DNA from 2 places in the Streptomyces sp. S6 genome. Region 1 is predicted to be linked to the other one. Evidence: riboswitches for the same ligand, from Rfam matches in the RefSeq annotation. Region 1 holds a riboswitch; the other holds the start of a gene.
The links. Region 1 has a riboswitch for cobalamin ahead of ACVNF4_RS24505 (ABC transporter substrate-binding protein). Riboswitches for the same ligand answer to the same signal wherever they lie in the genome.
Positions count from the first base shown of each region.

Region 2: another riboswitch for cobalamin. It lies ahead of ACVNF4_RS12555 (ribonucleoside-diphosphate reductase subunit alpha); the one in region 1 lies ahead of ACVNF4_RS24505 (ABC transporter substrate-binding protein).

Region 1 is NZ_JBTYMC010000207.1:775-4,173, reverse strand. Features, by position in the region: gene ACVNF4_RS24520 (MarR family winged helix-turn-helix transcriptional regulator) at 1-386, shown strand, start outside; gene ACVNF4_RS24515 (GNAT family N-acetyltransferase) at 463-984, shown strand; gene ACVNF4_RS24510 (GNAT family N-acetyltransferase) at 1,044-1,604, shown strand; cobalamin riboswitch at 1,629-1,789, shown strand; gene ACVNF4_RS24505 (ABC transporter substrate-binding protein) at 1,872-2,882, shown strand; gene ACVNF4_RS24500 (FecCD family ABC transporter permease) at 2,879-3,399, shown strand, end outside.
Region 2 is NZ_JBTYMC010000069.1:8,840-12,238, reverse strand. Features, by position in the region: gene mctP (monocarboxylate uptake permease MctP) at 1-1,419, shown strand, start outside; cobalamin riboswitch at 1,761-1,895, shown strand; gene ACVNF4_RS12555 (ribonucleoside-diphosphate reductase subunit alpha) at 2,031-3,399, shown strand, end outside.

The DNA.
Region 1 (3,399 bases):
GTGGGCGGCGGACCGACGGGGTCATGGACCGCAGCGCGTACATCATGCTGAGCCGCATCCTCATGCAAGGGCCCATGTCCATCGGGGAGTTGAGCGAGGCGTTCGGCCTCGACGCGTCGACACTCAACCGGCAGACCGCCGCGGCGACCCGTGCGGGCCTCCTGGAACGCATCCCCGACCCGGCCGGCGGCATGGCCCGCAAATTCCGCCTCACCGAGGAGGGGGCCCGGCTGCTGGATCAGGAGCGGACCGGGATCGTCGAGGTGCTGGACCGGGTGATGGGCGACTGGTCCGACGAGGACATCGCCGCGTTCGCGGGGTATCTGCGGCGGTTCAACAACGGGATCGAGGCGATCGGGGGGCGGCCGTGGCCTCGGGAGGGGTAGGGGGAGGGTGGGGGTGGTGCGTTGCCGGGTGCGAGTGGTCCGTGCGGCTCGCGGCGATCCGTGCCGCCGCCGAGAGGTGAACGCGCTCGTGGCGGAGGTGATCGGCACCGGGCGACTGGAGTTGGTGCCGCTGCGGGTCGAGCACGCCGAGGAGATGGCGGACGTCCTGTCGGACCCGGCGCTGCACACCTTCGTCGGTGGCGCCCCGGACACTCCGGCAGCCCTGCGCGCCCGGTACCGGCGCATCACAGCGGGCTCCCCCGACCCCGGGGTGGAGTGGCTGAACTGGGTGATCCGGCTGCGGGCGGGCGGCTGCCTCACCGGCACCGTGCAGGCGACGGTCCGTACCGACGGCGCGGTGCGGGAGGCCGAGGTCGCCTGGGTGGTGGGCACGCCCTGGCAGGGGCAGGGCATCGCGGGGGAGGCGGCCCGGGGGCTGGTGGGGTGGCTGGCGGAGAAGGGGGTGGACACCGTCGTCGCGCATGTCCACCCCGATCACGGGGCGTCTGCGGCCGTCGCGGCCCGCGCCGGGCTCACCGCGACCGGCGAGTGGCAGGACGGCGAGGTCCGGTGGCGCCGAACCCTCCGGCGGCCATGACCGGCGGCACCCGGAGAACCCGGGGGCGTACGGCCCGCCCCCGGCGCTACCGTGAGCCGGTGATCACGCTCCCCCTCGCCACCGACCGCCTGCGCCTGCGCCTCTTCACCCCGGACGACCTCCACGACCTGTACGCCTACCAAGGGCTGCCCGAGGTGGCCCGCTACCTCTACCGGCCGCCGCTGAGCCGGGGCCAGTGCGCCCAGGCGCTCACCAGACGGGCGCAGGGCTCCGGTTGGGCGCAGGACGGGGACGATCTGGTGCTCGCGGTCTGCCCGCAGGACGGGCCGGGAGTCGTCGGCGAGGTCGTGCTGAAGCTGGCGAGCGCCGGGGCGCGGCAGGCGGAGATCGGGTGGGTCTTCCATCCGGCGCACGGCGGGCAGGGGTACGCGACGGAGGCGGCACGGGCGGCGGCCGGCCTCGCCTTCACCGCACTCGGCGTCCACCGCCTCTTCGCCCGCCTCGACACCCGCAACACCGGGTCGGTGCGGGTGTGCGAGCGGCTCGGGATGCGCAGGGAGGCGCACCTCGTGGAGAACGACGTGGACGGGGACGGCGAGTGGGGCAGCGAGTACGTGTACGCGCTGCTCGCGGCGGAGTGGCGGGATCGGGCCGTGTGATAACTTCCGGGAGCCAGTCGAACCCCTGTGTGCTCAAGTCGGCGCACGGGGCAGGGAATCCGGTGGGAATCCGGAGCTGACGCGCAGCGGTGAGGGTGACGGGCGGGGCAACAGGCCACTGGACAAAGCGAGTTCGTCCGGGAAGGCGCACCGCTCGGGTGACCCCGAGTCCGAAGACCTGCTGGCGGCCTCCGGCCGGGAAGACGGTCGGGGGTGGACCGTACGACCGGGCTTCGCGTACGAGCCCTCGACGCCGAAGGATGCTCTGTGCGGCTCGCACGCCCCGCTGCCCTGTTCCTCGTCTCCGCCGTCCTGCTGACGGGCTGTGGCGGGTCCTCCCAGAAGAAGAGCGCCGCCGACGCGGTGACGCTCACGAACTGCGGGCAGAAGGTCACCGTGGACGCCCCGCCGAAACGCGCGGTCTCCCTCAACCAGGGGACGACGGAGATCATGCTCTCCCTGGGCCTCGCGGACCGCATGGCCGGCACGGCGACCTGGACGGACCCCGTCTCCCCGGCTCTGGCGAAGGAGAACGCGAAGGTCGAGCGTCTCGCGGACAACGCCCCTTCCCTGGAGACGGTCCTCGACGCCGAACCGGACTTCGTGGCCGCCTCGTTCGCCTCGACCCTCGGCAAGGGCGGCGTCGCCCCGCGCGAGCAGTTCGAGAAGCTCGGCGTCCCGACGTACCTCTCCCCCTCGGACTGCGTCGGCAAGGACAACGGCGGGGACGGCGACGGCGCCCGCACCCGGCCGCTCGCGATCGACGCGATCTACGGCGAAGTCCTGGACCTGGCAAGGATCTTCGGCGTCGAGGAGCGCGGCGAGAAACTGGTGGCCGACCTCAAGAAGCGGGTGTCGACGGCGACTTCGGGACTGAAGGCCCAAAGCGCCACGCTGCTCTACTGGTTCGCCAACTCCCAGTCCCCCTACCTCGCGGGGTGCTGCGGCGCCCCCGGCGTCATCACCCGCACGCTGGGCGCGAAGAACGTCTTCGACGACACGAAGGACGAATGGCCGCAGGTGAGTTGGGAGACGGTCGCCGACCGCGACCCGGACGTCCTGGTGATCGGCGACCTGACCCGTAGGCAGCAGACGGCGGAGACCGCCGCGAAGAAGATCGGGTTCCTGGAGTCGAACCCGGTCACGAAGAACATGACGGCCGTGAGGAAGAAGCGGTACGTGCTGCTGTCGGGCCAGGCCATGAACCCGACGATCCGCACGGTCGAGGGGATCGAGAAGGTCGCGGCGGCGCTGCGCGCGGACGGCCTCGCGGGATGACGCGGGGGCTCCTGCTGGGCGCGGGGGGCCTCGCCCTGCTGGCGTGCTCGGTCGCGCTGGCGATCACGATCGGCCCGGCGGACATCGCCGTCGGTGACGTGTGGGCGTCGGTCGCGTCCCATCTCGGCTGGGGCCGCACGGAGTTGAGCCCCCTCAGGGACGGCATCGTGTGGAACCTCCGGCTCCCGCGCACGCTCCTCGCGGCGGTGTGCGGCGCCGGGCTCGCGGTGTGCGGCGCGGTCATGCAGTCCCTGCTGCGCAACCCCCTCGCCGACCCGTTCGTCCTCGGCGTCTCCTCGGGCGCGTCGACGGGCGCGGTCGTCATCGTCGTCCTCGGCGTCGGCGGGGGCCTCGTGCCGGTGTCGGGCGGGGCGTTCATCGGGGCGGTGCTGTCGTTCGGCCTGGTGCTGCTGCTCAGCCACACGCTGGGCGGGACGACGGACCGGGTGGTCCTCGCGGGGGTCGCGGCGATGCAGTTGTTCTCGGCGCTGACGTCGTTCGTCGTGATGACGGCGGC
Region 2 (3,399 bases), on a different contig from region 1:
GCTTACACGTTCGTGGCGGTGCCGGCGGCCGTGTACGCGGCCGGCGCGGCCGGGTTCTTCGCCGTGCCGTACACGATCCTCGTGTACCCGCTGATCTTCACGTTCCTGCCCCGGCTGTGGTCCGTCTCGCACAAGCACGGGTACGTCACCACCTCCGACTTCGTGCGCGGGCGGTTCGGGTCCAAGGGGCTGTCCCTCGCGGTCGCCCTCACCGGCATCCTCGCGACCATGCCGTACATCGCGCTCCAGCTCGTCGGGATCCAGGCCGTGCTGGACGTCATGGGCGTCGGGGGTGGCGAGGACACGAACTGGTTCGTCAAGGACCTGCCCCTGCTGATCGCCTTCGGCGTGCTGGCCGCGTACACGTACTCCTCGGGGCTGCGGGCGCCGGCGCTGATCGCGTTCGTCAAGGACACGCTGATCTACATCGTGATCACGGTCGCGATCATCTACATCCCGATCAAGCTGGGCGGGTTCGACGAGATCTTCGCGAAGGCCGGGGAGAAGTACACGGCCGCCGGGGCCGGGGGGCTGGTGCCGGCCGAGGGGGCGCAGTGGACGTACGCCACGCTGGCGCTCGGGTCGGCGCTGGCGCTGTTCATGTATCCCCACTCGATCACCGCGACCCTCTCCTCCCGGAGCCGCGAGGTCATCCGGCGCAACACGACGATCCTGCCGCTGTATTCCCTGATGCTGGGGTTGCTCGCGCTGCTCGGGTTCATGGCGATCGCGGCGGGCGTGAAGGTGAAGAACGGCCAACTGGCCATCCCCCAGCTCTTCGAGGACATGTTCCCCGACTGGTTCGCGGGGGTCGCGTTCGCGGCGATCGGGATCGGCGCGCTCGTCCCGGCCGCGATCATGTCCATCGCCGCCGCCAACCTCTTCACACGGAACATCTACAAGGACTTCATCCGTCCCGACGCGACGCCGGAACAGGAGACGAAGATCTCCAAACTGGTCTCCCTCCTGGTGAAGGTGGGCGCCCTGATCTTCGTCCTGACGATGGACAAAACGGTAGCCATCAACTTCCAGCTCCTCGGCGGCATCTGGATCCTCCAGACCTTCCCCGCCCTCGTCGGCGGCCTCTTCACCCGCTGGTTCCACCGCTGGGCGCTGCTGGGCGGCTGGGCCGTCGGCATGATCTACGGCACCTTCGCCGCGTACGGCGTCGCCTCCCCCACCCAGAAACACTTCGGCGGCAGCTCGAAGGAGATCCCGGGAATCGGCGAGATCGGCTACATCGGCCTCACGGCGTTCGTCCTGAACGTGGCGGTGACGGTCGCCCTCACGTTCGCCCTGCGGGCAGCGAAGGCCCCGGACGGGGTGGACGAGACCAGCCCCTCGGACTACACGGCGGACGCCGGCGACCCGGGCGTCCAGACGGAACTGCCCCCGGCGACATCGGGAGCGACCCACTAGCGCCGTCGGGCAACTGCGGCACCGTCGTGGTTGCTCGCGCAGTTCCCCGCGCCCCTGAAAGATGCGCTGCCGCGCACTTTCAGGGGCGCGGGGCTGTATCGATGTGCGGCTCCGCCGCGCGGGCACGAACGGGCACACACAACCCGCAGCAGACAGCCGACGCCAGCACCATCAGGGGCGCGGGGAACTGCGCGAACGGCCACACACGGCCCGCAGACCGCCCCCGACCCGCACCCCCCCCCACCCCCTCCCCGCTATCACAGCCCCCACCCGAAAGTTGACGCTCCGAAGCCGACGCGACACAACATCTGGGGTTGCCACCACGACCCGGCACTAGATGTATGCTCGTGCTCGCTGTCGCCGCAGGGGAATCCGGTGCGAATCCGGAACTGTCCCGCAACGGTGTACTTGTCGTATCCGCCCCATGCGGACCGGCAAGAGTCAGTCCGAGGACCTGTCGGCAGCGAATACGCGCCCGGCCGCCCCAGGACGGCCCGGCGTGCCCTGACGTCCGGGCCTCGCGGAGTGGGCCGGGGTGCGAATCGTGCTGTGTGCTCGTGCTGCCCCCTGCCCTCGGCGAGACCCCTTGCCGAGCGAGCGGAGAGCCTCACGTGACCATCGCGCCAGCCGAACCGGCTTCAGCAGTCACCCCCGTGGAGAACGACGGTCCCGGAACCGCGTTGCTGCGGACCCTGACGGAGCTGACCGCCGACCTCCCCGACGCCGACCCCGGCCGGGTCGCCGCCGCGGCCCTGCGCGGGCGCTCCGCGCGGGCGGACGAGGCCGAGCTGCGCGAGCTGGCGACGGAGGCCGCCGCCGGCCTGATCTCGGAGGACCCGGCGTACTCCCGCCTCGCCGCCCGCCTCCTGACGATCAGCGTCCGCGCCGAGGCCGCGTCCCAGGGTGTGACGACGTTCACGGAGTCCGTGGCCGTCGGCCACCGCGAGGGCCTCATCGCCGACCGCACCGCGGACTTCGTCAGCCTGCACGCGAAGCACCTCGACGCCCTGATCGACCCCGCCGCCGACGACCGCTTCGGCTACTTCGGCCTGCGCACCCTGCACAGCCGTTACCTGCTCCGGCACCCGATCACCCGCAAGGTCGTCGAGACCCCCCAGCACTTCCTGCTGCGCGTCGCGTCGGGCCTGGCCGAGGACGAGACCGTCCGCGCCCTGGACGAGGTCGCCGCGCTGTACGGCCTGATGAGCCGCCTGGACTACCTCCCGTCGTCCCCCACGCTCTTCAACTCCGGCACCCGCCACCCGCAGATGTCGTCCTGCTACCTCCTGGACTCCCCCAAGGACGAGCTGGACTCCATCTACGACCGCTACCACCAGGTCGCCCGCCTCTCGAAGCACGCCGGCGGCATCGGCCTGTCGTACTCCCGCATCCGCTCCCGCGGTTCGCTGATCCGGGGCACGAACGGGCACTCCAACGGCATCGTGCCGTTCCTGAAGACGCTGGACGCGAGTGTCGCGGCCGTGAACCAGGGCGGGCGGCGCAAGGGCGCGGCGGCGGTGTACCTGGAGACCTGGCACTCCGACATCGAGGAGTTCCTGGAGCTGCGGGACAACACCGGTGAGGACGCCCGGCGCACCCACAACCTGAACCTCGCGCACTGGATCCCGGACGAGTTCATGCGCCGCGTGAACGCGGACCGGGAGTGGTCGCTGTTCTCCCCGTCGGACGTGCCGGAGCTGGTCGACCTGTGGGGCGACGAGTTCGACGCGGCGTACCGCGCGGCGGAGGCGAAAGGTCTCGCCAAGAAGACCATCCCGGCGCGTGACCTGTACGGCCGCATGATGCGGACGCTCGCGCAGACCGGCAACGGCTGGATGACGTTCAAGGACGCCGCGAACCGCACGGCGAACCAGACCGCCGAGCCGGGTCACGTCGTCCACTCCTCGAACCTCTGCACGGAGATCCTGGAGGTCACGGACGACGGTGAGACGGCCGTCTGCAACCTGGGTTCGGTGAACC